Regions from separate parts of the Ensifer sp. ENS10 genome, predicted to be linked through region 3. Evidence: riboswitches for the same ligand, from Rfam matches in the RefSeq annotation. Region 3 holds a riboswitch; each other region holds the start of a gene.
What was found. A riboswitch is a leader RNA that binds a small molecule or an ion and turns the genes downstream of it on or off. The one in region 3 is predicted to bind cobalamin.
Positions count from the first base shown of each region.

Region 1: linked by a shared signal. The riboswitch ahead of bluB (5,6-dimethylbenzimidazole synthase) and the one ahead of IB265_RS04035 (aromatic ring-hydroxylating dioxygenase subunit alpha) in region 3 are both predicted to bind cobalamin.
Region 2: linked by a shared signal. The riboswitch ahead of IB265_RS11520 (CbtB-domain containing protein) and the one ahead of IB265_RS04035 (aromatic ring-hydroxylating dioxygenase subunit alpha) in region 3 are both predicted to bind cobalamin.
Region 4: linked by a shared signal. The riboswitch ahead of IB265_RS09095 (DUF1636 domain-containing protein) and the one ahead of IB265_RS04035 (aromatic ring-hydroxylating dioxygenase subunit alpha) in region 3 are both predicted to bind cobalamin.

Region 1 covers NZ_JACVAS010000002.1:191,009-198,759, forward strand. Annotated here, with positions in the region: gene IB265_RS07870 (NADP-dependent malic enzyme) at 1-1,688, shown strand, start outside; gene IB265_RS07875 (LuxR C-terminal-related transcriptional regulator) at 1,971-2,708, shown strand; gene IB265_RS07880 (acyl-homoserine-lactone synthase) at 2,851-3,492, shown strand; gene IB265_RS07885 (DUF2865 domain-containing protein) at 3,620-4,726, shown strand; gene bluB (5,6-dimethylbenzimidazole synthase) at 4,844-5,539, opposite strand; cobalamin riboswitch at 5,585-5,797, opposite strand; gene IB265_RS07895 (SDR family oxidoreductase) at 5,939-6,751, opposite strand; gene IB265_RS07900 (phytanoyl-CoA dioxygenase family protein) at 6,841-7,751, opposite strand, start outside.
Region 2 covers NZ_JACVAS010000002.1:941,781-949,531, forward strand. Annotated here, with positions in the region: gene IB265_RS11495 (IS110 family transposase) at 1-40, shown strand, start outside; gene IB265_RS11500 (SRPBCC domain-containing protein) at 341-592, shown strand; gene IB265_RS11505 (DUF1772 domain-containing protein) at 661-1,140, opposite strand; gene IB265_RS11510 (NAD(P)H-binding protein) at 1,137-1,967, opposite strand; gene IB265_RS11515 (TetR/AcrR family transcriptional regulator) at 2,071-2,763, shown strand; cobalamin riboswitch at 2,762-3,025, shown strand; gene IB265_RS11520 (CbtB-domain containing protein) at 3,067-3,243, shown strand; gene IB265_RS11525 (CbtA family protein) at 3,439-4,236, shown strand; gene IB265_RS11530 ((2Fe-2S)-binding protein) at 4,287-5,135, opposite strand; gene IB265_RS11535 (glucoamylase family protein) at 5,132-6,439, opposite strand; gene IB265_RS11540 (DUF1194 domain-containing protein) at 6,597-7,391, shown strand; gene IB265_RS11545 (GntR family transcriptional regulator) at 7,597-7,751, shown strand, end outside.
Region 3 covers NZ_JACVAS010000001.1:834,208-841,958, forward strand. Annotated here, with positions in the region: gene IB265_RS04015 (DUF1217 domain-containing protein) at 1-1,732, shown strand, start outside; gene IB265_RS04020 (FAD-binding oxidoreductase) at 1,803-3,236, opposite strand; gene IB265_RS04025 (L-threonylcarbamoyladenylate synthase) at 3,381-4,355, opposite strand; gene IB265_RS04030 (DUF6656 family protein) at 4,435-5,034, opposite strand; cobalamin riboswitch at 5,348-5,557, shown strand; gene IB265_RS04035 (aromatic ring-hydroxylating dioxygenase subunit alpha) at 5,661-6,905, shown strand; gene IB265_RS04040 (hybrid-cluster NAD(P)-dependent oxidoreductase) at 6,907-7,751, shown strand, end outside.
Region 4 covers NZ_JACVAS010000002.1:444,255-452,005, forward strand. Annotated here, with positions in the region: gene IB265_RS37720 (ABC transporter ATP-binding protein) at 1-855, opposite strand, end outside; gene IB265_RS09095 (DUF1636 domain-containing protein) at 1,016-1,429, opposite strand; cobalamin riboswitch at 1,534-1,750, opposite strand; gene IB265_RS09100 (DUF1330 domain-containing protein) at 1,966-2,259, shown strand; gene aspT (aspartate-alanine antiporter) at 2,781-4,469, shown strand; gene IB265_RS09110 (bifunctional aspartate transaminase/aspartate 4-decarboxylase) at 4,529-6,181, shown strand; gene IB265_RS09115 (TrkA C-terminal domain-containing protein) at 6,450-7,751, shown strand, end outside.

The sequences.
Region 1 (7,751 bases), on a different contig from region 3:
GTGCGGCAGCACTCGCCTGCCTCAACCTGCTCGTCATCCTCGGCGCCAAGCGCGAGAACATCTGGGTGCACGATCTCGAAGGCCTCGTCTACAAGGGCCGCGAAGTGCTGATGGACGAGTGGAAGTCCATCTACGCCCAGGAGAGCGACAACCGCGTGCTCGCCGACAGCATCGGCGGCGCAGACGTCTTCCTCGGCCTTTCCGCTGCCGGCGTCCTGAAGCCGGAGCTGCTGGTTCAGATGGCCGAAAAGCCGCTGATCATGGCGCTTGCCAACCCGACGCCGGAAATCATGCCGGAAGAGGCCCGTGCCGCCCGCCCGGATGCGATGATCTGCACCGGCCGCTCGGACTTCCCGAACCAGGTCAACAACGTTCTGTGCTTCCCGCACATCTTCCGCGGCGCGCTCGATTGCGGCGCAAGCACGATCAACGAAGAAATGAAGATGGCGGCGGTCCGCGCCATTGCCGGCCTTGCCCGCGAGGAGCCGTCCGACGTTGCCGCCCGCGCCTATTCCGGCGAAACCCCGGTCTTCGGCCCCGACTACCTGATCCCCTCGCCCTTCGATCAGCGCCTGATCCTCAGGATCGCGCCGGCCGTCGCCAAGGCGGCCGAGGAAAGCGGCGTCGCCACCCGTCCGATCCAGGATTATGACGCCTATCTCGACAAGCTGAACCGCTTCGTATTCCGCTCGGGCTTCATCATGAAGCCGGTGTTTGCCGCCGCGAAGAACGCCCAGAAGAACCGCGTGATCTTTGCCGAGGGCGAAGACGAGCGCGTGCTGCGCGCCGCCCAGGTGCTGCTGGAAGAAAGCACGGCCCGGCCGATCCTGATCGGGCGTCCGCAGATCATCGAGACGCGCCTGCGCCGTTACGGCCTGCGCATCCGTCCGGATGTCGATTTCGAAGTGGTGAACCCCGAAGGCGATCCGCGCTACCGCGACTATGTCGAGGATTATTTCGCCCTCGTCGGACGCCTCGGCGTCATCCCGGAGGCGGCCCGTACGATCGTGCGCACCAACACGACGGTGATCGGTGCGCTTGCGGTCAAGCGCGGCGAAGCCGATGCGCTGATCTGCGGCGTCGAAGGCCGGTACTCCAGGCACATGCGCGACGTTTCGCAGATCATCGGCAAGCGTGAAGGCGTGCTCGACTTCTCCGCCCTCAGCCTGCTGATCTCGCAGCGCGGCGCGACCTTCTTCACCGACACCTATGTCAGCTACTGCCCGAGCGCCGAGGAGATCGCGCAGACGACCGTCATGGCCGCGCAGGAAATCCGCCGCTTCGGCATCACGCCGCGTGCAGCGCTCGTCTCGCATTCGAACTTCGGTTCGCGCGACTCGGAAAGCGCCACCAAAATGCGCAAGGCGCTTCAGCTCGTGCGCGAACTCGCGCCTGACCTCGAAGTCGACGGTGAAATGCACGGCGATGCGGCGATCTCGGAAGCGCTGCGCCAACGCGTCATGCCGGACAGCAGCCTGCCGGGTGAAGCCAACCTGCTGGTCTTCCCCAATCTCGATGCCGCCAACATCACGCTCGGCGTCGTCAAGACCATGACCGACAGCCTGCATGTCGGTCCGATCCTGCTGGGTTCGGCGCTTCCCGCGCACATCCTTTCGCCTTCGGTCACATCGCGCGGTGTCGTCAACATGGCGGCCCTCGCGGTCGTCGAAGCCAGCCATCCGGGCTGACATGATACCGCGGAGATCGCCTTCGATCTTCGCAGCTATCAGGCGCCAGACCGGCGCCCCCAATGCCATATCCAGGCGTCGCGCAGTTGTTGAGCGCGACGCTCTATCGCCCGAGAATCACAGCGGAATCATCCTCTGCTGCCCGCTCGCGCGATCCGGTCGCAAGAACCGGCAATCGAAAATTGCAAAATTGGCACCACACACCAAACGGGTAAGTTTGCGCTGGACAAAAGGTGAACCTCTAACCATGCTGTGGCTTCGGACGAGATTCGGTGTTGTGGCATGACTGAGCAGCAGGCTGTCCTCGACATGCTGGAAATCCTGGAAGGCGGGGGCTGTGTCGAGCCCGCTCATTTCTTTACGCTGATGCGCCGCACGTTCCGCATTGCCCATCTCCTGTACCTCGAAGCCGAGCCCTATGCGGACGAGCTCAAGATCTGCCGCCTGCATCACACCTTCGGCGCCTATGCCGCCGAGATCTACCGTTCGCGCGGCCTTCACCGAATCGATCCGATCCTGAAGCTCGCGCTTGGCGGCGTGCGCCCGGTGGAATGGACGATGGCGCGACATCGGTTCCCGGAATGCGAGCCTTTGTTCCAGGCCGCGCAGGAAATCGGCATTTCCACCGAGGGCGTTGCCTTGCCGCTGCCATCGCCCGCAGGTCGGACGGCGCTGCTGGCAATCAACGTCAACATGCCGGCCGACGAATGGACGGCCTATCGGCGCCAACATCTGCGCGATTTCCAGCTCGCCGCGAATCTTTTCCATGCGGCCATGCTGGAACATGGCGCAATGGCCGGCGGCCTTTCGGCGCGTGACATGCGCCTCACCGGTCGCGAAACCGAGGTTTTGACCTGGGCCGCCGCCGGCAAGAGCTATTGGGAAATCGCCACTATCCTCGGCATTTCCGAACGCACTGTGCGCTTCTTCATGACCAATGCGAGGCGCAAGCTGAATGTCGTCTCCAACACGCAAGCGGTCGCCCAGGCCGTCCGCCATGCGCTGATCCCCACCGTTTGACGCAGCTCGCGCCAATGCCCTCCCAAAACCCCTCGAAATCTAGTGGGAAATATCGCTGATTTAAACTGTCACTACCGACAGTTACGCGACCGCCGCCAGCCTGACAGCATCCGCCCATCCCAAGACAAGGATGGAGAAAAAGATGATCAGGATCCTGAACGGAAAGACCCGAGCACAGCACCCGCAGGCCGTCGACGACATGTTCCGGCTGCGCAAGCGGGTCTTCCACGATTTCCTGAAATGGGACGTTCAGACGGACGGCGCATGGGAAATCGACAACTACGACACGGCGAACCCGCTCTATGTGCTGTCCTACGCTCCCGACGGCCGGCTGCGTGGCTCGCTGAGGCTGCTGCCGACGCTCGGTCCCAACATGTTGGACGATACCTTCCCGATCCTGCTCGGCGACAATCCGGAAATCCGCAGCGCCTCGGTGTGGGAATCGAGCCGCTTCTGCATTGAGCCTGAGATTTCGCAGGACCGCGCCTCCAATCAGGTGACGATCGCCGCCGCCGAGTTGATGTGCGGTGTCGGCGAACTCGGTCTCGCCTCCGGCATCAGCCACATCGTCACGGTCACCGACGTGTTCCTGGAGCGCATGTTCCGCCGCATGGGATGCCCGGGCGAGCGCATTGCCGAACCCCATCGCATCGGCTCGGTCTTCGCCGTTGCCGTCGCCTGGGAAGTGACTAACGACCTGCTTCAGCGCATGAAGGCCATTGCCGCCATCGAAGGCACCGTTCTCGAACGCCCGATGTCGCTCGAAACCGCCCGCGCCGCTTGAATGCCATCGCCGGCCGGAGCCGTTAACGCAAACCGCCGCTTGTCGTTGCACGATCACCGACAAGCTCTATGATGGAGGTGAAACAGGAATTGCCGCTGGCAGCCGCCCATATCAGAAGGCCGGCATCATGCGGCATCAGGAAGAGACTTCGCCCGTGTTCCCGCGCTTGAAACACGTCGCTGTGGTGCTTGTGCCGCTGGCCCTGGTCGGTGCCGATCCTTCGCTGGCATCGACCGTGTGCGACCGGCTGAATACCCGGCTTGCGCAACTGCCCGACATGGTCGCCACCACTGCGGATGCCCGGGACTATGCCAGCGCCATCTCACGACAGAATATCGAGCTGCGCCGGGCGAAGAACGACCGCCGCCGCGCGGGCTGCGGTGGCGGCAGCGTCGTCACCTTCGATGGCGGCGACCCCGACAGCTGCGGGGAGCTCGACAGCCTCATCGCCGAGATGGAAGACAATCTGCGCATGCTGAAGTCGGAGCGCGAGCAGATCGTCGCCGGCGGCAGCGAAGACAGCCGCCGCCGCATCCTTGCCGCGCTTGAAATCAACGGCTGCTACAGCGACAGCGAGGAGTTCGCCAGCGTCGAGCCCGAAGAGCCCGAAACGCACCGCAACATCATTGCCGACCTGCCACCTGAGGACGCCTACGGGCCGATGCTCGGGCATAACGAAGACAGTTATGCGCCGCAGGATGGCTATTACCGCGGAACGCTCAGGACCATGTGCGTGCGCACCTGCGACGGCGCCTTCTTCCCGATCTCCTCGGATGCGACGCCGGCCGACTTCCCGCGTGACGAACAGGCCTGCCGGGCGCGCTGCCCTGGCGCCGAAACGGAACTCTACTTCCACGATATCAACACGGAAGAGAGCGAACAGATGGTCTCGGCCGTGACCGGGCTACCCTATACCGAAATGCCCAATGCGTTTGCCTATCGCACCCGCGGCATCAGCAAGCCTGGCATGTGCGGCTGCCAGATACCGCAGACTGCCGCAACCTCGCCGAAGACGACCGGCACCAAGATCGGCGACGATCAGTCGTCCATCGTCGTGATCGAAACCAAGAAACCGGCGGACACCACGACCGCCAAGGCGCCGGCCGAGGAGCGGCCCTACGACCCGTCCAAGAGCAAGGTGCGCGTCGTCGGCCCGACCTTCCTGCCGCAGGAAGAAACCTCGATCGACCTGAAGCACCCGAAGGGACCGGCCTATCAACCGGTCCAGAACTGATCCTGGCGCCGCCTTAAAGCCCGTCGCGATCTTTTAGATTCGCTCATTGCACTTTAAGTTTTTGATACTTCGCACGTCGTTATCGCAAAACCGCTGCGCACTTTTGCGAGACGGGTTTTAGGAACTCTCGCCGCAGTTCCCCCAGCCTTCCTCAAACACCAGCTCTTCCAGCGGCAGGCGTTGCCGCCATCCCTTCACCGCCAGTTCGGGCTGCTGGTAAAGGCGATCGACATAACCGAGGCAGAGCCAGGCGACGATCTCGATATGATCGGGAATGCCGAGGATCGCCTTGATCTCGGCCTCGTGAAAGATGCTGACCCAGCCGACGCCAACTCCTTCGGCGCGGGCCGCAAGCCACAGGTTTTGCACGGCGCAAACCGTCGAATAGACATCCATCTGCGGATTGTGCGTGCGGCCGAGAACGACGGCGCCGCCGCGCGTGCGGTCACAGGTGACGCAAATGCTGAGCGGTGCCTTGCGAATGCCTTCGAGTTTCAGCGAGCGGTATTTGGTCTGCTGCTCTGCCTCGAACATCAGCGCCGCCTCATCATTGGCGCGGCGAAACGCCTGCCAGACGCGCTCGCGCGTTTCTGCCCCCCGCACCAGTACGAAATTCCAGGGCTGCATGAAGCCAACCGACGGTGCACTGTGCGCCGCCGTAAGCAGGCGTTTCACCAGATCGTCGGGAAGAGGCTCTGCCAAGAATTCGTCGCGCACGTCGCGGCGTGTTTCGATAGCGCGGTAGACAGCCTCCCGCTCATCCAGCGAGAAGGCACCGGCAGCCGCAAGGCCGCCCTTCGGTTCAGTCAGCATCGTTCGATCCCCAACAATGCGAAAACCTCCCGCCGTCCGCGCGGGGTTCGGTCTATCTCGCCAGGCCGGTCTTCTGACTTCGGTTCAACCGGTCGCCTCACCTTCCCAGATCGATTTAAGATCCAGTGGCAAAACCTTGAATCAATTCAAGGCACTTGTAGAGGCGACCGTCCCCGTCACAGCGTTGGGCACGTTCCGGAATGACACCGGATTCCCGATTCTCCCGCTTGCGCGGGCACCTGACGGCGTCATAAGGGCACAGCCACCAGCGAAAGACAAGCGCCCGTCAGAGCGGGATGAGGAAAAGTGCACGCAGTTTTCCGCCCGCATTCCGCTCTAACTTCTAAGGACCGATCACGTTTATGATTTTGGATCGATCCGACCCAAAATCTTCGTGATCTAGAGCGGCGCCACCGGATGGGGCGAACCGTCATAGCCGCCCCAGACCGATTGGTCGAAGCAGATCACCGATCCGGTCATCAGCCCGGATTCCGCCGAAGACAGGTAGGCGCAGGCTCGCGCCACCTCGGCCGGATCGACGAGCCTGCCGAAGGGTTGGCTGGCGGCCGCCTTTTCGAGCCAATCCGCGGCAGCGCCGTGAAATTCGCGCTGGATGCGGTCCTCGCCTTCGGAAGCCATCCAGCCGATATTCAGGCCGTTGACGCGGATGCGGTTGCGCAGAAGCGCATAGGCAGTGTTCTTGGTCAGCGTCTCCAGAGCGCCTTTCGACGAGCAATAGGCCGCAATGAAGGGCTGCCCGGCCATTGCCGACATCGAGCCGATATTGACGATGGTGCCTTCCGTTCGCTCGCGCCGCATCACCTTCACCGTCTCCTGCATCAGGAAGAACGGCGCCCGCACATTGATGGCGAACATCCGGTCGAAGAGTTCCGGTGTCGTGTCCAGGATCGTGCCGCGATCGGTGATGGCGGCGGCATTGACCAGCGCATCGACCCGACCGAATTCCGCATCGCAGGCGGCAACGACCTTGCGCGCGTCGTCCACCTTTTCAAGATCGGCCTCGACATAGACCACTTTCGCGCCGCTTGCCTTGCCGATTTCTTCGGCCTTCGCCTTTCCCTTGGCGGTATTGCGTCCACAAATGACGATACCCGCCGCACCGCGTTCGGCGAATAGACCGGCGATCGTTGCGCCCAGCCCTTGCGTGCCGCCGGTGACGATGGCGATCTTGCCTTGCATCTGTCCGTTCATCGAGTTCCTCCCTCGCAGATGATCGTGTGAAACAGCTACGGCTCCCGAGCGAAACGCACCGGGAGCCTGTCAATTGTGAGACTGACCCGTCAGCTCAGCTTGCGCTTCGCCTGCGCGTCGAGTGCCGACTGAAAATCCTGCTCGCTCGTTCCTGCGGCCAGTGCCTCGCGCATCAACTGCGCCTGGGTCTTCGGCGCCAGCCCGCCAAGCGGCGGATCGCGGTCGAGATTGGTTGGGAAGGAATAGCCCTCGGCGCAGGACGCGATGGCATTGGCCGCTTCCGCTTCGGTCAGCTTGCCCTTCGCCAGCAACGCCTTCAAGGCCGGATAGAGCGTCGCGCTCATCGTCAGCCGATCGACCGTTTCCATCGCCCGGCCAAAGGCCGAGGACACCTGCAGCAGGTTCGCCACGCGGCGGATGTCGGTGGAGCGGTTGTTGCCGGCGGCGTGGAAGAGCGCCGGATTGAAGAAGACCACATCGCCCTTCTCGAGCGGAAGCTGGACATGATGCTCGTCGAAATAGGCCCGGAACTCCGGCCGATTGAGCGCCAGATAACCCGGCACATAGGTCTGGCTATAGGGCAAAAACAGGGTCGGCCCGCTTTCAAGCGGCATGTCGCAATGGGCGACCGCCCCTTGCAGGGTCAGCACCGGCGAAAGCTTGTGAACATGGAGAGGGTACTGCTCGATCACCGCGGCGGTCTGGAAGCCGAGATGGTAGTCCCGGTGCGCCGATTGTGCCGCGCCGCCCGGATTGACGCGGTTCACCTGCGCCGTCATCTGGTAATTCGGCCCAAGCCAGGCTTCGCTGACAAGCGCAATGATGGCATTGCCGTAGTAGGCGGCAAAATTCGCCGGCGCCTTCAGGCAGTGCTTTTCCAGCGAGTTCCAGATGCGATCATTGGCGCCAGGCTTGGCGAAGTGGTCGCCGCCGCCGCTGTTGCTGCGATGCTGCTCCTCGATGATCTCGTCGAAGACGGTGCTCGCGACATCCACCGCGG
Region 2 (7,751 bases), on a different contig from region 3:
AGGCGTCACCATTGAAGGCGTTGTGATGAAGACCGCCTAACGGCGGCCCTTAGCGAATCCAGAAATCCACCAGGGCTGATCAATCCTGGTGGATCCGGTGAACGAACCTCGTCGCAGTTTGGCTTAAAATGCCGCCCTATAGAATGGTTCCGTTCTCCTGAGCCTTGCCGCTACGCAAGCGGGATAGTGGTGCTGTCGAACATAACGGCGACCGAATGTGAGTTGGATCCGGCGACGGATGCGCGCCGGCTCATGCATGCTGGCTCAGACCACGGGTTTGCAAGAAATGGGAGAAAGAACGCTATGTATTGATGATCGATCTTGACGTCAAAATCCTCATGTGAGCTGGGACGAAGGCACGGATACGCCCTCCGAGGTCCGCTTCGAACTCAGCCCGCGCGGCGACAAGGTGCTGCTGATCGTCACCCATACCCGGATCGCCAACCGCGGCATCATGACGAGCTTCTCCGCCGGCTGGCACGTGCATCTCGACCTGTTGCGCGACCTTTTGGAAGGAGAGCAGCCTGCAGCCTTCTGGAGCAAGTTTGCTGAGCTTGAACAGCAGTACGACGCGCGCATCCCCAAGCGCTGACCGCCCGAGGTGACGAGACCTCAGAAGGGTGCACCGGCAAGGATTGACCGCCTTGCCGGTGCTTTTTGTCACGTGCGGGCGAAACCGAGGATGAAGAGCGCCAGCGAACCGATCGAGGCGAAGGTGCGCACGTGGTTCCACCAGACCCAATCGGTGAGATAGCGCCCAAGCCACAGATCGGTCGCGGCCTGCCCGGGTGCAGCGGCCGCAAGCGCGTCGTTCATCGGCACGTTGAAGACGATCGTCACCAGAAGCACGCCGACGACATAGACCAGGCCGCCCGCGGCCAGCAGCCATCGGCCCTCGCCGCCCGAAATGAACGCGACGACAATCAGCGCCAGGCCAAGCAGCGCCGTGCCCATGAAGGCGCTGAGGAAGATCGGGTTCTGGATGACGACGTTGATGGCGTTCATCGCGGCGATCCCCTGCTCCGGCGGCAGCCGCGACAAGGCTTGCATGATGCAGACCGAAAAGATGAAGAACAACCCGGCCATCAGGCCGGAACCGATCGCGGCGGCAAACGCCAGAGCGGGGATCAGCGGGATCATGCGGCAATACTCCAGACACCAGTTGCTGCGGTCTCGCGGGCGTAGGTTGCAAAGTCGCGCGGCCGCCGCCCAAGCACGCGCTCGACGTCAGACGTCACACTCGAATTGCGCCCGTCGAGCACCGAGGTGAAGAGATAGCGGATGAGTTCGACATAGTCATCAGGCACACCGTCAGCCTGCAATTGCGCGGCGAAGTCGCCAACCGGCACGGCCTGATAGGAGATCGGGCGTTTGGCCGCGGCAGCGATCTCGGCCACGGCTTCAGCAAAGGTCATCAGCCGCGGGCCGGTCAGAGAATAGACCTTGCCGACATGATCATCGTCGAGAAGCGCTTCAACCGCGACGTCAGCGATGTCGTCGCAGCTGACGAAAGGCTCGGTGACTGTATCCACGGGCAGGAAGACCGAACCGCTTGAGACCCCCTCGGCCAGGAAGCCTTCGTTGAAGTTTTCGAAGAACCAGCTCCCCCGAACGATCGTCCAGTCAGCGCCGGAGGCCTGCAATTCGCGCTCGGCCGCTTCCGCCTCGTCCTCGCCGCGCCCCGACAAGAGCACCAGCCGCCTGATGCCGGCGCCCACGGCAAGGCTTGCGAACTTGCGGATGGTCTCAACAGAGCCGGGCACCGCCAGATCGGGCTGGTAGCAGACATAGATGCGATCGACATTTTCGAGCACAGGCGCCCAGGTCGCCTCGTCCGTCCAGTCAAAGGACGGTGATGCCGAGCGGGCGCCGATGCGCACCGCAACACCCCGCTCTTGAAGGCGCTCAGCCACCCGCCGCCCCGTCTTGCCGGTACCGCCCAAAACCAGTGTGACTTTCTGAGACATCGTTTCCTCCTAAGGTTCATCAACAAACATGAGCATCTCTCACATTTGCAAATGTGATAAATCCTCGTATTTTAAGAGTCAAGCCAAAATGTGAGCATCACTCATGATTTCAGAAACAAGCCCATCCGCGGTTCCCGCCGAAGACGAAACCGCCCTGCGCCGGACACCCAGCCAGAAACGCAGCCGCGAGCGCGTCGAACAGATCCTAGCCTGCGCGACGGCGCTCATTCAGGAAAAGGGCAGCGACGCCATGCGCATGAGCGAAGTTGCTGAAAAGGCTGGAATTTCGATCGGATCGCTCTACCAGTACTTCCCCGACAAGGCGGCGATCGTGCGCACGCTGGCCGAGCGCTACAATGCCATGTGCAACGAGTGCATCGCGGCCGAGCTTGCCAAGGTCACATCGCTCGCAGAACTGCGCGACGCCTTCTGCGTGCTGTTCGACATCTACTACGACATGTTTCTGGCCGAGCCCGTCATGCGCGACATCTGGTCGGCAATGCAGGCCGACAAGGCGCTGCGCGAGATCGATCTTCTGCAAAGCCGCGCCGGCGGAAAACTGCTTGCCGATGTCTGGGCCCGGCTTGTGCCCGAAACCCCGCGCGAAACCATCGACAGTGCCGCTTTCCTGATCATGCATCTCGGCGATTGCACCATGCGGCTTGCGGTGTCGGTCGATCGCGCCGAGGGCGACCGCATCGTCGAGGCCTATAAACGCATGATCATCCGCGATTTTGTCGCGGATGGACCGGGCGGCGGCGCAAGTCCAATTGACATATTAGGGGTGCGATCCTAATCATCAGAGATCGATTGGTTCCCGGGACACGAACGTGTTTCGGGAGTAAACGGGAACGTGACGGATGGACCCATGCTGGGCATTCACATCACGGCCGACCCCGCGACTGTAGAGCGACGTCGATCTGCCATTCCGGAGCGATCCGGAAGAAGCCACTGGAAGAGACCACGAGAGGGTGGTCGATCTGGGAAGGCGAGGCTGATCCAGGGCTTCCCGCCCAGCGCCGTGAGCCAGGAAACCTGCCACTCGATACGGGCATAGGGCCCACACCGGGAATTTCCCGATGCCATCACGGAGGTTGTCATGGCTACGTCTACTGTTTCGAGCATTCCGCTCTCCCTCAGCGATCGTCTGACCGCTGGCGTCATCGCGCTTTTCATCGGCGCATTCCTCGTCTTCGGTGCCGGCCTTGCCAATTCGGCCGTGCTGCACGACACCGCGCACGACACCCGCCACTCCTACGGCTTCCCCTGCCACTAAGACGATGTTCCGGAACGTAACTCACGTTCCGCATCGAAGTGTCTGCGGACATGAACGCATCCGGCCTGTGCCGGATGTCGGTGTTTGTGCATGCCGGTTTCGTCCGGCGCGCAACGGCCATCCGCATGGCAGAACGGGAAGGCTTGCAAACCACGCCGCAGCGCGTGGCTTTTGCCGTTATCGAGGGACTTCAAGATGATTGTCAGAACGCTTCTGGCCGCGATCGTGGCTGGACTGATTGCCGGTGTCTTCATGACCGGCGCCCAGGAATTTCGGGTAACCCCGCTGATCCTGCATGCGGAGGAATTCGAAGGCGAGGCTCCGGCCGCAACCGAACAGCCCGCTGCACAGCCTGGAACGACGCAACCCGCCGCCGAGGGCCATGACCAGCATTCGTCGCTGAAGGCGGTCTCACCGCTTTCCGCCATGCTCGATGCCCTGTCGCCGATCACGCCAGCCTATGCGCATGAGGGCGAACACGAGGAAGGCGGCATCATGTTCGGTATGAGCCGGTTCTCCGGCACACTCATTGCCAACCTCGTCACCGGCTCCGGCTTCGGCCTGCTCCTGGCCGGCGTCAGCCTGGTGATCGGCTACCCGATCACGCTTAGGAACGGCGCGCTCTGGGGCGCCTGCGGCTGGCTTGCCGTGCACATGCTGCCGGCAATCGGCCTGCCGCCGGAACTGCCGGGTTTCCCGGCCGCCGAACTCGGCGACCGCCAAACCTGGTGGCTGGCGACCGTCGCCCTCTCCGCAGTCGGTCTCTATCTCGTCGTCCTGCGCGAAGAAATCGTGTCCAAGGTCGTCGGCCTCGCGTTGATCGCCGCGCCGCACGTCTACGGCGCGCCGCAGCCGGTCGATATTACGAGCAACGTTCCGGCCGTGCTCGGCGCCGAGTTTGCGGTTGCCGCACTCGCCACCACGCTCGCCTTCTGGATCGTGCTTGGCGTCGTCTCCGGCTTCATCAACGAGCGTTTCGCGAGAGCAAACTGATCCGGCCGATCACGCCCCCCCATGGGCACCTGAACAAACGACGGCGGGGTTCAGGCCCCGCCGTTTTGCATGAGATGCGCGGCCAGCCGCGCGCGGCGATCGTCCGGCTCCAGCAGGACGCAGGTATCGCAGAAGCTGCCACCCTCCGTTTGGAAGTAGAGGCAACAGCCGCAACGGATCCGATATTGGCGCGACAGTTGCGCGCCGCTTGCCGGATCGACCGCGGAGATCTCCTCGTAGCAGAGCTCTTCCGAGAACAACCGCGAGCCCCGCCGCTTGACGATCGCAAGCGCCTCGGCCATGCCGCGCGCCTCGTCACCGATCGCGCGACCGATCTCCAGGAACGCTCCGGCAAGGGAATCCGCTGCCAGCCGCCACTGCGCCCCGGAAGAAAGCCCGGTGCGCTTTTTCAGGACCGCGATGACCGGCGCCAGATGGGCCGTGAAGCCGCGCTCGAAAGCGCTGATGCCTTCGGCATGCTGCGGCCCTTCCGCCACACCGAGGCGGAAATGATAACGCTTGCCGGCAACTTCCCGATCATGGTGAAGGCGGGTCCACTCTTCGAAGCGAAGCCCGGCGATCTGCGCCTGAAGACCCGCGCCAAGATAGAGCGCGCCGAGAACCACACTCAGCTGGCGGCTGTAGAAGGCGATCAGATGTGCCGCCCGAATCCGGTCCGTCATGCCGATTGCGAAAAAGTCCTGATAGGCAAGGCTCTGCTCGATCCCGGTCCCACCAGCGGCCCAGAAGGCGGCCGGTGCGCTGAAGGCACTGTCCGCCGGCCCGAGCGAGACACCGGCGTCGGGGAACTGCGCGTGCAACCGCTCGACCACTGCCAGCGCCTGCGGCGGATATCCCTCGACCGTCCGCGCCATCCGCTGGTGATTTCTCGAATTCATGCCGTCTCCGTCGCCAGCCAGCCGCCCTCATATCCCGCGCGCTCAAGACCGCGCCGGATCGCCGGCAGGCTGCGTGTCAGCTCCCAGACGAAGCCGCTCCGCCAATTCTCGATCATCATCACGACGAGCCCCTGGTCAAGGCCGACGACACGCTCGTCGATCCAACCCGCAGGCCCCTCGCCTGCAAGGCTCGGATTGAACCCGCCCGGAAAGCGCCCTTCCTTCAGAAGCCCGGGATAGCCGGCCGCGACATGGCCGAGGGCCGATAGGGACGCATCCGGATCGAAAGGCAGACAGGCCGCTGCAGCCCAGGGCACGAGCGTGCCGTCATCCGGACCGAAGGGTGCGCCGCGGTTGACGTAGCCCAAAAGCCGCTGCCAGCGTCCGTCCTTGAGGCGCAGCCGGCCGCGTGGCGCATGGCAGGCACTGATCCCCCAGAGGCGTTCGCCATAGCCGGCGAAGCCACCGGGATTTCGCCACGCATGGTCGCGCTGCAGCGCGATGGCGCGCCGGGTATTCTCGAAGTAATCCGTCCCCCTTTCGCGCATCGGCCGATCGCCGAGACCGCGAAGGTCAAGCCAGGCCTGCGGGAACAGGTGGATGAACAGCGGCGCCGCATGGAGATGGGGCCCGCCGTCAGCCGCGATCCAGTCGTAACCCTCCGTAAAGGCGGCGTAGTGCTCCGGCTCGATCGCATGATCGGGCGCCCCGAGCGCCAGCACATAGAGCAGCAGCGCCTCGCTGTACCCGCGCCAGCGATGCTTCAGGAACCGGCCGGGCGGGCGCCAGCCCATCGTCAGTGTGTCACTGCGGTTCAACGCCCAGCGCCAATCCACGCGAGCATAGAGCCTTTCGGCGAGCGTGCGGATCTCGCATTCCCCCGTGTCCTCGCCGGAGAAATAAGCGGAGGTGGTCAGGCATCCGGCGATCAGCAGCGCCGTATCGACGGTCGAGAGCTCGCTGCTCCAGGTGCGCTCGCCGGTCCGCATATCGAGAAAGTGATAGTAGAAGCCGCGATAGCCGCTCGCCCGCTGGTCGCGCGACTGCGGGCTCTCGGCCAGGAAGCGCAGCGTGGTCAACACCCGCCCGATCGCCTCGCGGCGCGAAATCCACCCGCGCTCGACGCCGATGGGATAACAGGAAAGGCCGAAACCGGTCGCCGCAATACTCGACGGCGCGCCCGGCAGCGACGTGTCCGCGATCAATCCGGTGGCCGGATCGGCGTGATCGAGGAAGTATCCGAACGCCGCCTTCTGCAGGCCATCGGTTTGAAATAGCTCGGCATTTTCCGTCTGTTTCAGCATTCCGCCCTTCCGGCCCCTGGCCCCCGTCATACGTCCTTTTGGGCTAACGCCGGCAAATCACTCTTTGTTGAAGGCCAGCTACACCCAAATAGTCGCCGAAATCCAATCCTGTGTTACATTCTTCTAATCTGACCGCGCGCAATGACTGGTTGAAGCGATGTTGAGCGTGTTGGCGTTGATCCTCTCATTGAGTGGTGGCCCGAGCCCATCGACCGCCGCGTCGACGGATGTCGATGTCGAACTGATCCTGGCCGTCGACATGTCCGGCTCGATGGATCTGGACGAGGCGCGCATCCAGCGCGCCGGTTACGTGGAGGCGCTCCGGCACCGCGATTTCCTCGATGCGGTCGCAAGCGGGCAACTGGGCAAGATCGCCATCGGCTATTTCGAATGGGCCGGAACGGTTAACGAATCCTCCGTCGTCGCCTGGCAAGTGATCTCAACCGCCGCCGACGCCGATGCCTTTGCCAAGCTGATCGAGGCGCGACCGGTCGGCACCCGGCGCGGCACGTCGATCTCGAACGCGATCACCTACGGTACGGTGCTGATCGATTCGAACGCCTTCAACGGCATACGCCGGGTCATCGACGTTTCCGGCGACGGCCCGAACAATATCGGCCCGCCGGTCATTCCCGCCCGCGAGACGGCAGTCGCCCGCGGCATCACCATCAACGGGCTTGCGATCCTCATCCGCCCCTCGGTCTCGACCGGCCCGCTCGACCAGTATTACGCCGAATGCGTCATCGGCGGTCCCGGGTCCTTCGTGCTGCCGGTGCACGAGCCGGAGGATTTTTCGATCGCAATTCGCCAGAAGCTGGTGCTCGAGGTCAGCGGCCTGCCGCCGCCGCCCACCGTCCGCCTGGCCGATGCCCTTCCGGCATCCGACTGCCTGATCGGCGAGAAGCTCAGGCCCGGCTTCCTCGACCGCGTCTATCCCGAACTCGACAAATAGCCCCTCGCCGCCCCTACAGCGCCGCGCGTCTTATCAGACGCGCAATGGTCGCCCTAGCACTTTGAAACGCTGCATGTTTCGTCCTTAAATCGGGTACGATTTAAGGAAACATGCAGTTGTCGGCGCGCAACCCATGCGCGTCAGATTGTCGTTTCCCTTCGCTTCGCCCGGCGATAAGATGAGCCGTTATTTCGCGGATCGATTCATGTCCTTGACCACCACGCCTCCACTGGCCGACATGGCCACAGACACCGCCGCCGACACTGGCAGTCAGCATATCCGCGACACGTTGCGCGATGCGATCGTCGAGCGGCGGCTCGCCCCCGGCACCAAGCTTTCCGAAAGCGATGTCGGCGAACT
Region 3 (7,751 bases):
CGAGCAGAACGCGATTGTCACCGACCTCGATGCACGGCTGCCGCCGCGCGACCAGGCGCCGGCGCTGAAGACGCAGCTCTCCCTGGAGGTGAACACGCTTGCCAGGCAGATCAGCAGTCTCGATATCTATATCCAGCTCGCCTCGACATTCAATTTCAATGCCGACGGCAGCGTGCCTGCCGGTGAGAAGGCGATCAGCGACGAACAGAAGGCGCTGCTCAACGAGGCCTATGTCTTCCTGCGGCCCGGCGTCACACCGTCGGGCGCTGCACGATTGACCGGCGCCGGGGCGCTGCTCAACAAGGAATACTACGAACAGAAGATCGGCAGCATTACCAAGGTCTCGGACCTGATCGCCGATAACCGCCTGCTCAACTACATCATCACCGCCTTCGGCTTGCCGTCCGCGACGACGATGCCCTCTACGGTCGAAAACATCCTCACCAGCGACATCAACGACCCGGAGAGCTACGTCAACAAATATGGCGGCGAATACAACGCCGCCTACAAGAAGATGCTTGCCGCCTTCAACTTCCAGACTGACGGTACGCTGCCAGCCGGCAAGACCGCGCAGGATGCGGACCAGATGAAGACGACGTCCGACGGCTACATGGTGCGCTACAACGACAAGAGTGATGCCGAGGACGAAGCGCTGGTCAAACGCTTCAAACTCCTGATCGGCACGATGAAATCGGTCGACGAGTTGCTCGCCAACAATGACATGAAGAAATTCATGCTGCGCGCCTTCGGCCTCGATAATGAGGATCTGAGCAGCCGAACGCTGAAGCGGATTCTGACCAGCGACCTCAACGATCCCAGAAGCTATGCCAACACGCTGCGCGATGAGCGCTACGTCAAGCTGGTAAAGGCATTCAACTTCAATCCGGACGGCACGCTCGGCGCACCAAAGTTGGCGCAGAGCGAAGCCGACATCATGAATACGGCCAAGGCCTATGTGATCGCCAAGTCCCGGTTCGGCACGGATGAAGAGAAGAAGGTCGCCAAGGTCAAGGCGCAGGAGGAAGCCAAGTACTACACGGCCGAGATCGAGAAGATCGAGACGCTCGACGCCTTCCTGGCGAACCGGCGGCTGGTCGATTTCGTGCTCGTCGGGTCCGGCATCGATCCGGGAACGGTCAAGACCGAATACCTCAAGGACATGTTCACGTCCAACCTGGACGATCCCAAGAGCTTCATCAATACCGATCCGAACGGGCTGAAGTACCGCGGGATCGTCGCCTCCTTCAACTTCGACACAGACGGCAAGATCGTCCGGGGCGAGGCCGGCCAGATCCAGACCCGGCGCGGATTGATCACCACGGTCGACCTCTATCTCAATCAGTCGCTCGAGGAGTCCGAAGGCGCCGACAACGGCGGCGTTCGCCTGGCGCTCTATTTCAAGCGCAAGGCCCCGGAGATCAACACGGCTTACGACATCCTGGCCGAGACCGCCCTGTTCCAGGTTATCAAGACGGCCTACAGCATGCCGGAGGGGCTGCAGAACGCCAAGATCGAGGCGCAGGCCGCCTATATCGAGCGCGTCGTCAACATCAAGGATCTGCAGGATCCCGGGAAGCTCGAGAAGCTCCTGCAGCGGTTCACGGCACTTTATGACGTCGAAAACAACACGGACGTATCACCGGGGCTGGCGATCCTCAGCGGTAGCGGCGGAGGCGGCGTCAGCGCCGAGACGCTCCTGTCTCTCTCGCAGTTGCGCGCAGGCGGTCGCTGAGTCAGGTTGCGTAAAGTGCAGCGAGCCCTTTGCGGCAGGTGCTTAAGCCTGCCGCAGAAGACTGCCCGCTTCACCGGTCGGCGCGCAGCACCTTGTCAGGGTTCATGATGCCCGCCGGATCGAAGGCGTGCTTGATCCGTTGCATCAGCTCGATCTCGATCGGTGCGCGGATTTCTGCGAGCTCGTCGCGCTTCAGCTGGCCTATGCCGTGTTCGGCCGAGATCGAGCCGTTATATCTCAGAACGATACCGTGCACGATCGCGTTGATCTCGCGCCAGCGATCGAGGAAGGCCTGCTTGTCGGCGCCGACCGGCTGCGAAATGTTGTAGTGGATGTTGCCGTCGCCCATGTGGCCGAAAGAGCAGATGCGCGCGCCTGGGATCGCCTTCATGACGGCGGCGTCCGCCTCCTTCATAAAGGCAGGAATGCTGGAAACGGGCACTGAGACGTCGTGCTTGATCGAGCCGCCCTCGGGTTTCTGCGCCGGCGACATGCTTTCGCGCATATGCCACAGCGCCTTGCCTTGCGTCTCGTTGGCGGCGATCACGGCGTTTTCGACGAGACCGGCGGCAAAGCCCTGTTCCAGGAGGTCGTTGACCATGCGCTCGGCGCTTTCGGCCGAATCCGAGGTCGAGATGTCGATCAGCGCGTACCAAGGATGGACGGTGTCCATCGGGTCGCGAACGCCGGGAATATGTTTCGTCGTGAATTCGACGCCGAGGCGCGGCATCAGCTCGAAGCCGGTCAGCGCCGGCCCGCAAAGGCTGGCGGCCTTTTCGAAGAGAGCGAGCGCATGCTCCACACTGCCGACACCGGCGAAGGCTACCTGATGTCCAAGCGGTTTCGGGAATAGCTTGAGCACCGCGCCGGTGATGACGCCGAGCGTGCCCTCGGCGCCGATGAAGAGGTCGCGCAGGTCGTAGCCGGTATTGTCCTTCTTCAGCCGGCGCAGCCCGTCCCAAATTTCGCCGGTTGGCAACACGACCTCGAGGCCGAGGCAGAGCTGGCGCATGTTGCCATAGGCGAGCACCGCCGTGCCGCCGGCATTGGTGGAGAGATTGCCGCCGATACGCGCGGAGCCTTCCGATCCGAGCGACAGCGGGAACAGGCGATTGTGATCGTCCGCCGCCTTCTGGATGTCGGCGAGAATGCATCCGGCGTCCGCGACGATCACGTTGCCGACCGGATCCACGTCGCGAATCCGGTTCAGCCGTTCGAGCGAAAGCACGATGTCCGCTTTGCCTTCCCGCGGGATCTGTCCGGCCACGTGGCCGGTGTTGCCGCCCTGCGGTACGATCGCGGTGCGGGTCGCGCTGGCGAGTTTCATGATGCGAGAGACTTCGTCGACCGAACCGGGGCGAAGCACCATCGGCGTCGTGCCGCGAAAGAGCCCGCGGGATTCGACGAGATAGCGCGCCTTGTCCGCTTCGGCGGTGAGCGCATTGGCGCTGCCGACGATCTCGACGAAGGAGGCGATGAGTTCAGGAGAGGGAAGGGTCGTCATGAGTCTGCCTTCGCACTGCGCTTGAGCGCGCTATCGGATCGGTCGATCTGAAGACACGATCCTCGGTTCCTATCGGCTGCGATCATAACCGCAATCGCGGCCGTCCGGTGAGGGCGGGGTGCGGAGGAGAAGCCGCACGCGATCTCACCCTCGCGGCGCCGCCGCACGCTGCAGCCGGTCGATGATCGCTTCTCCCAATCCTTCCGAAGGGATCGGCCCGAAGGCGATCGTCGCAGCGCCGCTGGCGTCGGCCCGCTTCATGTAGTCGAAGAGATTGGCTGCCGCTTCGTGAAGATTTCCGGTCGGGCTGAGATCGAGAACGATGGCCGCCTGTTCCTCGCCGGCGATCCGGCCGCCGCCGTAGCGGATCAAGGCCTCGCCCGCACGCACATCGGCAACATCGAGCCTGACGGCCGCGCCGGGCGCGTAGTGGGAGGCCAGCATGCCCGGCGCCTCGATCGTTGCTCCCGCCGTTTCCGGTCGGATCACCGGACGATCGAGCAGGCGCTCGATTTCTGCGGCATCGAGGCCGCCGGGGCGGAGCAGCCGGATCTCGTCGCCATCGACCTTGATGATCGTGGACTCCAAGCCGATTTCGGCCGGGCCTGCGTCGAGGATCAGTTTCAGCTTTTCGCCGAGATCCGCATCGACATGGACCGCACTGGTCGGGCTGATCTTGCCCGAGGTGTTGGCGCTGGGCGCTGCGAGCGGCCGCCCGAAGCGGGCGATCACCCGGCGCGAAAAGCCGTCGGGCATGCGGATGCCAAGCGTGTCGAGGCCGGCCGAGGCCAGCGCATGCACGCTGCTATCGGGCCGCTGCGGCAAGATCAGCGTCAGGGGTCCGGGCCAGAAGGTTTCCGCCAGGCGTCGGGAAATCGGGTCGAAGCGCACATGGGCCTCGGCCATCGCCATGTCGGAGACATGCGAGATCAGCGGATTGAAGCGCGGCCGGCCCTTCATCTCGTAGATGCGGCTGATCGCATCGGGATTGGTGGCGTCGGCGGCAAGGCCATAGACGGTTTCGGTGGGAATGGCGACCGGTTCGCCTTCGGCAAGAACGGCGCAGGCGCGTTCGATCGCCCGGTCCGGTTCCCTGCCTGTGTCGATGATCTCTGCCATGCCGTTTCCTTTCCGACGCTTCCTTAACGGACGTGCCGGGAAAACAGAACGATTTTTTTGGGGGCGTTCGGTTGCTGCCTCAGAGACTGCGGATAATGCGGCGCAGCGCGGAGTCCCGGGCACCCAGCATCAGCACGTTCTTGAGAGCAACCTTGGGGTCGTCCGTGCGGAAGAGGAGCCCGTTGTCGCGGACGTTGCGGTTGATGACCATCTGTCCGTCTTCGGCGTTCGGCTCGATCGCGACCGCGAAATACATGCGGGAATAGCCGCTCTGGATACGGTCGAAGAAATGCGTCTCATCACCAAGGTCGCTGAAGAAATTGGCGAAGTAGAACGACCAGGTGATGTCCTTGGAAGGCGTGACCGCCGTCCGCGCCGCCGTCACATGGCAATAGCCGAGATGCGGCTTGCCGACGAGCGTGCGGTGAAAAATCAGCTTGGGAAACTGGATCGAGGCATGAAAGCCGTTGATCCGCTTGTGCGTCGTGTCACCGGCGGTCGCGAGCTTCTTGCCGGTCCTGTCCGCGACTTCTTCGTAGCTCAGATACCGTCGCTCGCTCGGCAGCCATTGCCGGCGGTTGATCCTGCCGGTGCGCAGAAACTCGGTGTGAACGGCCGTCTTCGGCATGACCGCCGGCGGCTTCTCGGCCGCAGCGTCGTAATATCTGAACTTTGCCATGATCGTCAGTGTGCCATCTGCCTGCCGGACATCTTCGTCCGCCGGCAAGCCTAGTGGCTTATGGTTAATGAAGGATTTCCTTTCGTTCGCGGAAGATGCCCCTGCACATTCATGGGAATGTCGCAAACGGGCGAAGCCTTCCTGTGTCTGCGTCATGTCAGTCACAAAAGACGGCATCTGCCCAATTTTTGATCTATCTATATGTTTATAAAGTGAAAAATTCTCGCATCCGTTTCCAAAAGGCGGTTTCGATCGTGTCGTCATTCTGGAATTGAATGTCGCTATCCGGCGCCTGCCGAGGCGCCTTCCGCGCTTACATATCCTTACTCAAGGTGTCGTCTTCCAAAGGGGAAGGCGGAGAATTGGGAAGCCGGTCAAATCCCGGCGCTGCCCCCGCAACGGTGGTGGAGCGAAAGCCTCGGCAAAAGGCCACTGGACGGTTTTCCGTCCGGGAAGGCGCCGGGCTGGTCCTTCGAAGGACGGCTCCTGAGCCCGGAAACCAGCCTTGACAGACATAACCGTAACGGGTTGCGGCGGGCAGCCGGATCGGAGCCTAAAACGCATGGGCGTGCGCCCATGCGGGTTCCTGTCCTGCCTCTCCGAAACATGGCGCATGAGGACAGGACATGGATACCAAGACCGATATGCTTCGCAAGCTGAAGGGCCGGCGTGACGGCTACAGCCTCGATCGGGCCTTCTACATCGACCCCGACTATTACCGGCAGGACCTGGAAAACATCTGGTATCGGGATTGGCTGTTCATCGGCCACGATTGCGAAATCCCGCGGGCCGGCAACTATTTCACCGTCCAGGTCGGCGACTATCCGGTCGTCATCACCCGCGATCGCCAGGGCACGATCCGCGCGCTCCACAACTCCTGCCGCCACCGCGGCTCCCGCGTCTGCACGCAGCACAAGGGCTCTTCGGCAAAGCTCGTCTGTCCCTATCATCAATGGACCTACGAGCTCGACGGCTCGCTGCTCTTCGCACGCCAGATGGGCGAAGACTTCGACAAGGCAGCCCACAGCCTGAAGCAGATCCATTGCGAAACGGTCGGCGGCTACATCTTCATCAACCTGTCGGAGACGCCGGCGGATTTCGCCGCCTTCCGCGAGCTGGCATTCCCCTACCTCGCGCCGCACCGGCTGGGAGAGACCAAGGTCGCCTTCGAAAGCACCATCATCGAAAAGGGCAACTGGAAGCTCGTCTGGGAGAACAACCGCGAGTGCTACCACTGCGCCGCCAATCACCCCGAACTCTGCCGGACCTATCCGGAAGCGCCGACCGCGACCGGGGTGCAGGGCGCCAAGGACGATCCGGTGATTGCCGCCCATTGGGCGAAGTGCGAGGCCGAGGGCCTGCCGAGCGAGTTCCGGATGTCGCCGACCGGCCAGTTCCGCGCCGCGCGCATGCCGCTGGTCGATAATGCCGAAAGCTACACCATGTCGGGTGCGCCCGCCGTAAAAAGGGCGCTGTCGGCCGATGTCAGGCAGAAGCAGATCGGCACGCTCCTGATGTTCCATTACCCCACGACCTGGAACCACGTGCTTTCGGATCACGCCATCACCTTCCGCGTGTTGCCGCTGGGGCCGGAACTCACGCAGGTGACAACGAAGTGGCTGGTCCACAAGGACGCGGTCGAAGGTGTCGACTACACGCTCGAGGATCTGACTCATGTCTGGACCGAGACCAACGACCAGGATCGCCAGATCGTCGAGGAAAATGCCTTCGGCATCCGCTCGCCGGCCTATGAGCCCGGTCCGTATTCGCCGGAGCACGAGGGTGGCGTGATGCAGTTCGTCGAATGGTACTGCAAGTTCATGGAGCAGCGCCTGCAGGGCGATGCGGCTCCGCTCTCAAAGGTCGCCTGACATGCAGATGGCGTCCTCCTTCCATCATTTCGACGAACTGCATGTCTGGATCGACCGGCAGCAGATGCTCGAATGCACATCGGCGGTTGTCGAAACCGCCGATGTCATGACCTTCACCTTCCGTGCGGAGAAGCCCGCCTGGTTTCGTTATCTGCCCGGCCAGTTCGTCACCCTCGAATTGCCGGTCGCCGACGAACCGGTCATGCGCACCTACACCCTGTCGTCGACGCCATCGCGACCGCTGTCAATTGCCGTCACGGTGAAGGCGCAGGCCGACAGCGTCGGCACCCGCTGGATGTTCGATCACCTGAAGCCGGGCATGAAGCTCCGGGCTTTTGGACCGCTCGGAGATTTCAGCTTCGTCCGTCATCCCGGCGAAAAGTACCTGTTTATCTCCGCCGGATCCGGCATCACCCCGATGATGTCGATGACGCGCTGGATGGCCGACTGCGTGCCGGAGACCGATGTCACCTTCATCTCCTGTGCTCGCCGGCCGGACGACCTTCTGTTTCGCTCGGAGCTCGAGGTTCTGGCGACACAGATGTCCGGGCTGAACCTCGGCTTCATCGTCGAGGGGCACGAGGCGCGTCACGGCTGGCATGGCCTGCGCGGCCGCATCGACGGTGCCAAGCTACCGTTGCTCGCTCCCGACTTCCAGGAGCGCACGGTGTTCTGCTGCGGTCCGGAACCGTTCATGCGCGGTGTGCGCGAGATGCTGAAGGCAGCCGGCTTCGACATGGCCCGCTATCACGAGGAGAGCTTCCAGCCGGCGGCAGCACCTGCCGCGGAAGAGATCGCCGTGCGCGCCGGTGCCGGCGATGATGGTGAGGTTCAGGCGGCCAAGGT
Region 4 (7,751 bases), on a different contig from region 3:
TCGTTGGCGATCGCCCGCTTCGGCGCGGCATCGAAGGTCACCTCGCGGTTGCAGCTCTTGACGGTGACCGGATAGGCGAGCGCCGGCACAGCAGTGGCGATGAGAAACAGGAAGGCAGAGGAGGCAATGTTGATCTTCATGAAATGGATCCCGAGGAAGTGAAAAGGAGAAACGGGCGGTGCCGGCAACGGCGGTGCTGTGGGCGGTGGCGGTGACACCGAAGGCGGAGGACAGCGCCCGCGGGCTCAGCACCGCGTCGGGTGTGCCAAAGGCGGTGAGCCGCCCCGCCGTCACGATCGCCACGTCAGTCGCGAATTCGGCGGCGAGATTGATGTCGTGCAGCGTCGATACGATCGTCAGCTTCAGCGTCTGCAAGAGCTCGAGGATTTCGAGCTGGTGGCGGATGTCGAGATGGTTGGTCGGCTCATCGAGGATGATGATGCGCGGCTCCTGGGCAAGCGCCCGGGCAATCAGCACCCGCTGTTTCTCGCCGCCCGAGAGCGTCGAGAACTGGCGGCCGGCCAGATGGGCGAGATCGAGATGGGAGAGCGCGTGCTGCACGCGCTCACGGTCGGTGTCCGTCCAGCCGTTGAGCCCCTCCCGCCGCGGGATGCGGCCCATCATCACCACGTCGCGCACGCTGAAGGGAAAATCGCCGGGCATTTCCTGAAGCACGACGGCGATCGTTTTCGCCGCTTCGCGCGCCGAGGTCGACCAGAGGTCGACGCCGTCGACCTCGATGCGGCCCGCATTCGGCTGCACCGCCCGGTAAAGGCAGCGCAGAAGCGAGGTCTTGCCGGCCCCGTTCGGCCCGAGGATCGCAAGCCGGCTGCCCGCCTCGATCGCGAAGTCCATGTCGTCGACCAGCTTCAACCCCGGGCGCGGCCCCCAGCAAAGCCCCTTAACGCGAAGGGCGGCTCCTGTTGCGGTGCAGGTCATGGTCTGATCCCACCCCGGCAGCGCCACGCGTCCATCCCCGACGCACCAAACGCGCTTGAGCGCATGCGTGTCGCACTCATTGGAAATGGCCCGCAACGTCTTCGGAGACGAGCATGGCCGCCGGGATGCGGGCGAGCGTCTTGCCCTTCAGTCCGCGCGGCCGTTCGGCAGCCCGCGTCATGCCGTCGCCGCGCTCCACATAGGTGGCGGCAAAGCGGACGAGATCGTCGATGTCCTCTTCCGGCGAAATGTCGCCAAAGAGATAGGTCGCCTTGCCCGTCGCCTGGAAGGCGATGGTGCAGGGGCGCGTGCATGCCGCCATGCAGACCGTGCCGGCAATCGAGAAATCACTATCGAGCGGCGCGCCGAGGGCGGCAATGCTGCGGTTGAGCCGCTTTATCAGCTCGGCGCCCGGCATGCAGGGGCCGCCGGTAAAGCGGCAATCGGTGCAGACCGTTATCTTATGCTGTCTTGAAGTCGGCTCAGCCATTCTCTCTCTCCGCCGGACTGACGGCAAGAGATGGCGAAGCGGCAGGGTGACGGAAAACCGTCGCGCGAAAGCCAGTTCTTTTCCATCGGAACACCCCGTCCGTTGTGGTTGATCGGTTCGATGGCAGGTCTCCTGGCTCGCGGGTCGCGGCGCATCCACGTCTTCCCGGCCTTTGGCCAGTGACATGGTGTGAATGCGCTGTCCGCTCACAGTTGCGGGGGCAGCCACGGTTTCGGTCCCGTCAGGGTCGTCCGTTCCGTGTTCCCTTTTCAGCCGCTTCCGCATTGTCGCGGACGCAGCACCATCGCGCTCTTCCTCGCATGAATCGGCAGCGGATACAACCGATGGGGTTGGGCGGCCGGGATCTATCAACATGCCGCGTTTCGTCATGTACCGACTGTTATAAAATAACATAACAACAATCAACAAGGAAATGATCCTAAGTCACCCTGCCGGCCGCCGCGGGCGAGAGTCTCGCCTGACGGCGACGACCGGCGTATCCTTGCTCCTTGGCTTGTCGGGAAAGGAGCTCTGCCATGGCTGCCTATTTGATCGCCGATGTCGATATCACCGATGCAGCGACCTTCGAGGAATACAAAAGAGAGGTGCCGGCGACGGAGGCCCGCTATGGCGGGCGTTATCTCGGCCGCGGTGGCGCAACCCGGGTGCTTGAAGGCGACTGGGAACCGCACCGGCTCGTCATCCTTGAGTTCCCGGACATGCAAGCCTTGCTCTCCTGGTACCAATCGCCGGACTATCAGCGCCTGAAGGCGATCCGTGAGCGCTGTGCCAGGACACGGATCATAGCACTCGAAGGCGTCGCCATCTGAAGCGGAGCGCAAGACTGGCCGCAATTGCCGGCCTTGCTCGTGAAACGAACGGATGAGCGCCCCCGTCACTTCAAGCTTCGCGGCGCGCGGATGAAGCAACTGCGGGGGCATGTGCTCCGGGTCCATCGACATGCGGCGTTTCGTCATGTCCATCCGTTATGCGATAACATAGAAATACAATGCCAGAGTTGAATAGCCGGCGAAATCCGCCGTAGTGGGACCGTGTGCCTTCATCGGGACCGGCGCGCCGCCGCCCTCCCGAACTTGCCTTCGCACGACCGCCCGACCCGACGCTTTCGGACCGATGCCGCGCAGCGCTCATCAGCCCCCACTGGCCGCAAAAGCCAGAAATTTAACGTACGTTACGCTCACGTAACCCCAAGGCCGTTGAGAAAATCAGCAGCCGAAGCGACAATTGCCAAAGCTAGGATTGGGCATCGACAAGCCACCGATAAAATCAACTTAGCCGCGCAAGTCCCGAAATGAAGTGATGGCAACGCAACTTTCTACAGGGGATGGCAGTGAATCCAATTGACTTCTTCGTCGAGACGCTTCGGACCTATCCGCCGGTCGCCGTCTTCCTCGCCCTCGGCATCGGTTTCCTGATCGGGCCCATCAAGGTCGCGGGGTTCAATCTCGGAAACGTCACCGCTACGCTTCTGGCGGGTGTTCTCATCGGGCAGCTGGGCATCCAGGTTTCCGGTGATCTGAAGTCCACCTTGTTCCTGATCTTCCTGTTCGCCGTCGGCTACGGTGTCGGCCCGCAATTCGTGCGCGGCTTGAGCACCGATGGGCCGAAACAGATTGCCTTTGCGCTGTCTGTCCTGGTGCTGTGCCTCATCGTTCCCTATCTCTGCGCGCTGATCGCCGGGCTTCCGCTTGGCTACGGCGCCGGCATGTATGCCGGGTCGCAGACGATCTCGGCTGCGATCGGCGTTGCCACGGACCAGATCAATTCGCTCGGGCTGACGCCGGAGCAGGCCAAGACCTTTGCCGACCAGATTCCGATTGCCTATGCGGTCACCTACATCTGGGGCACGATCGGCTCTGCCATCATCCTCGCCCAGCTTGGCCCAAAACTTCTCGGCATCGATCTTCCGGCGGCCTGCAAGGAGTATGAGGCCAAGCTCGGCGGCGGCACCGAGAGCAGCGAACCCGGCATCACCCGCGCCTATCATGATTTCGGCCTTCGGGCCTATCGGATCGACGAAGCAAGCGGGCTAACCGGAACGCCGGTCAAGAACCTGCTTCCCGGCATTCGCGTCTTCGTCGAGCGCCTGCGAAGAGGCGATCAGATCATCGAAGCGGATGGCAACACCGTGCTGCAGCCGGGCGACGTCGTCGCCTTCTCGGGCAGGCGCGCCCTGCTCGTCGAAAACCTGGACAGCAAGCTGACGGAGGTCGAGGACAAGGAGCTTCTGAACGCGGAGGCCGAGATCGTCGACGTCTACGTGACCAGCAAGGCGCTGGCCGGAAAGACACTCGCCGAAGTCAGCACGATGGATTGGGCGCGCGGCGTCTATGCCCGCAAGATCGTGCGCTCGCTGGTCGAGATCCCGGTCCTTCCCGGCACGACCGTCGAGCGTGGCGACATCGTCACCATCGGCGGCGCCAGGAGGCACGTCGAAGCGGCGATCAAGGCTCTCGGCTTTGCCGATCGCCCGGTCGAAACCACCGACATCGCCTTCCTCGGCTGGGGTCTGTTCATCGGCGCGATGATCGGGGCGCTGACGATAACGATCGGCGGTATTCCGATCGGGCTATCCACGTCAGGCGGCGCCCTGCTTGCCGGTCTCGTGCTCGGCTGGCTGCGCACCACCTACCCCGCCTTCGGCCGCATCCCGTCGCCGGCGCTGTGGCTGTTGAACACGCTCGGCCTCAACATCTTCATCGCCGTGGTCGGTATCGGCGCCGGACCGGGCTTCGTCGCAGGCCTCCAGGAGGTTGGCATTTCGCTGTTCATCTGGGGAGTCGTTGCAACCTCCATCCCGATGATCGCCTCGGTGCTGATCGGCCACTATGTCTTCAAGTTCCACCCGGCGATCCTGTTTGGCGCCTGCGCCGGCGTCAGGACCACGACCGCAGCGCTCGGCATGATCCAGGAGGCGGCCAAGAGCAAGGTGCCGGCGCTTGGCTACGGCATGCCCTACGCCATCGGCAACACGCTGCTCACCATCTTCGGCCTCGTCATCGTCATCATGCTCGCCTGAGGCGCGCCGGCGAACCGAGACCATTGTTCCAATTTCATAGATCACAGGGAGTGTGGATCATGTTGGACAGAAAATTCTACGACAGCATTTCCGATCTCAGCCCGTTCGAAATCAAGGACGAACTGATCAAGCTCGCCAAGACGAGCTCGCAGAAATCCGCCAAGGCCTTCCTCAATGCCGGCCGCGGCAACCCGAACTGGACGGCAACGCGCGCCCGCGAAGCCTTCTTCCTGCTCGGCCAGTTCGCCCTGACGGAGGCTAAACGCGCCTACTACGATCCGAAGGCGGGCGTCGCCGGCATGCCGCCCCAGGACGGCGCGCATGCGCGGTTCCAGAAGTGGATCAAGAAACAGCTTCAAAGCACGGAAACCGTGGACGAGGAAGACGAAGGCGTCCCGGCCGCCAAAACCCTCGGTGACGCCGTCGCCTATGCCATCAACACCTTCGGCTTCGACCCGGATGGATTCGTGCATGAGCTGACCGACTCGATCATCGGCGACAACTATCCGGTCCCCGATCGGGCGCTGCATCACAACGAGATCATCACCCACGAATATCTGATGTGGGCGATGTGCGCCGGCCACCGGCCAAGCGTGAAATTCGACCTCTACCCGGTCGAAGGCGGCACCGCCGCCATGTGCTACATCTTCAAGGCCTTGAAGAACGCCCGCATCCTCAACGCCGGCGACACGATCGCGCTCGGAACGCCGATCTTCACTCCCTATCTCGAGATGCCGCAGCTCGAGGACTACACGCTGAAGACCATCAATGTCAGCGCCGAGCAGGAAGATCGCTTCCAGTTCACCGACGATGACATCAAGGCGCTGGAAAACCCCGAGGTGAAGGCGCTGTTCCTGGTCAACCCCGGTAACCCGTCGGCCGTCGCGATGGATCCGGATTCGATCAAGCGCCTTGTCGATCTCGTAAACAACAAGCGTCCCGATCTGATCATCCTTACCGATGACGTCTACGGCACCTTCGTCCCGGGGTTCCAGTCATTGCTCGGCCATCTGCCGCGCAACACCATCGGCGTCTATTCCTATTCGAAGTACTTCGGCTGCACCGGCTGGCGCCTCGGCGTGGTGGCCGTTGCCCAGGACAATATCTTCGACGAGAGGATCAAGGCGCATCCCGAGCCGATCCAAAAGCTTCTGGAAAAGCGCTACAAGGCGATGACGCCGAAGCCGCGCGAGGTGAAGTTCATCGACCGCATCGTCGCCGACAGCCGCGACGTGGCGCTGAACCACACCGCCGGCCTGTCGCTTCCCCAGCAGGTGATGATGTCGCTCTTCAGCCTGGTCGAGCTGATGGATGTCGAGAAGGCCTACCAGAAGGCCTGCATCGCCATCTGCACGAAGCGGTTCTGGAACCTCGTAAACGGCATGGGCGTCGAGTCCAACCCGGGCATCTATTTCGACCACTATTACGGCATCATCGATTTCGAGTTCTGGCTGCGCAAATATGTCGGGCAGGATGTTGTCGAATGGGTGAAGGACAACATCCATCCGCTCGACATTCCCTTCCGACTGGCCGAGGACCACGGCATCGTTCTCTTGAACGGCTCCGGCTTCGACGCGCCAAACTGGTCGGCGCGCGTTTCCTTCGCCAACCTCAATGACGACGCCTATTCGCAGATCGGCCGTGCCGTGCGCTCCGTGGCGCGTGGCTACGTGCAGACCTACCAGGCGGCCAAGGGCCTGAAGATCAGCTAGCCGAGCAAAGCGGCCGGCAAACCCGTCGGCCGCCTCCCCCTGCAGCGCCGCGCGTCCAATTAGACGCGCAACGGTCGCTGTAGCATTTTCGAATGCTGCATGTTTTGTCCTTCAAGCGGCGACGATTGAAGGACACATGCAGAAGGGCGTGAGCAGACGCCCTGATACCCAGCCACCCCGGATTTTCCGGCAGGGTCCTGCCGGCAAGTGAGCAGCGCATCATCAGGCTGAAGGCGCCCCTTCGGCATGGAGTTGGGAGTAAAGCGGCGTGATCGATCACCTGTTCGGCATCCTCAGAGCGCATCCGGAGCTCGCCCTCTTCCTCGCGCTCGGCATCGGCTACGCCGTCGGCAAGATCACCATCTTCGGCGTGACCATCGGCGCCGTTACCGGCTGCCTGCTGGCGGGCGTGCTGATCGGACAGACGGGCGCCGTGTTGTCGAACGACGTGAAGCAGGCGTTCTTCCTGCTGTTCCTCTTCGCCATCGGCTACCGCACCGGCCCGCAATTCTTCCAGAGCCTCAATGCCGATGCCCTGCCCCAGATCGCCGTCACGGTGACGCTCTGCGTCGCGGCGCTCGCGGCGGCGATCCTTCTTTCGATCCTGTTCGGTTTCGATCTCGGCACGGCCGCAGGCGTCCTTGCGGGCGGGGCAACGGAATCGGCGACCGTCGGCGTCGCCATCGACACCTTCCGCAAGACGGCGCCAACACCCGAAGCCGTCACCCAATTCGAATCCGCCGTGGCCACCGGCTTTGCGGTCGCCTATCTCGTCGGCGTCGTCACCGCGATCCTCGTCCAGTCGCAGCTCGCACCGCGCATGTTCGGCCGCTGCCTGAAGGAAGCCTGCGCCGAGCTCGAAGCCGAACTCAACATCGCCCCGGAGAACAGCGGCGATACCGCCCGCCGCGAGATCGAAGCGCGCGCCTTTGAGATCGCCGATAATCTGGTCGGCCTGACCGTGGCGGAAGCGGAGGCGCGAGTCCCTGAGCATCAGAAGGCCTATGTCGAGCAGATTCGCAGGGGCAATGAGATCATCTCCCCCGCCCCGCAAGAGCGACTGCAGGCCGGGGACATCATTGCGGTCGCCGGGCTTCGCGGTTTCCTGGTGGAATATGCCAGCCGGATCGGCACCGAGACCGATGACCGCGAGCTTCTCGACATTCCGGTCGAAATTCTCGACGTGGTGGTGACCAACAAGGACGTCGCCGGCAAACGCCTTTGGCAGCTCAAGCAGCAGCCCGAGGCGCGCTCGGTCTTCCTGCGCGGCATCCTGCGTGCCGGCCAGCCGATCCCGATTTTCCCCGGGCTGACAATCCGCCGGGGTGACGTGATGTCGATCGCCGGTGCCAGGCGCCATGTGGAGGATGTCGCTGCCCGGCTCGGCTATGCGGATCGCAAGACGACGGCGACCGACATGGTCTATGTCGGCGTCTTCATCTTCCTCGGCGGCCTCATCGGCATACCCGCGCTGAAACTCGGAGCGCTCGAAATCGGCCTCGGCGTTGCGGTCGGCGTGCTGATCGCCGGTCTCGTCGCCGGCTGGCTGCGCTCGGTCAGGCGCACGTTC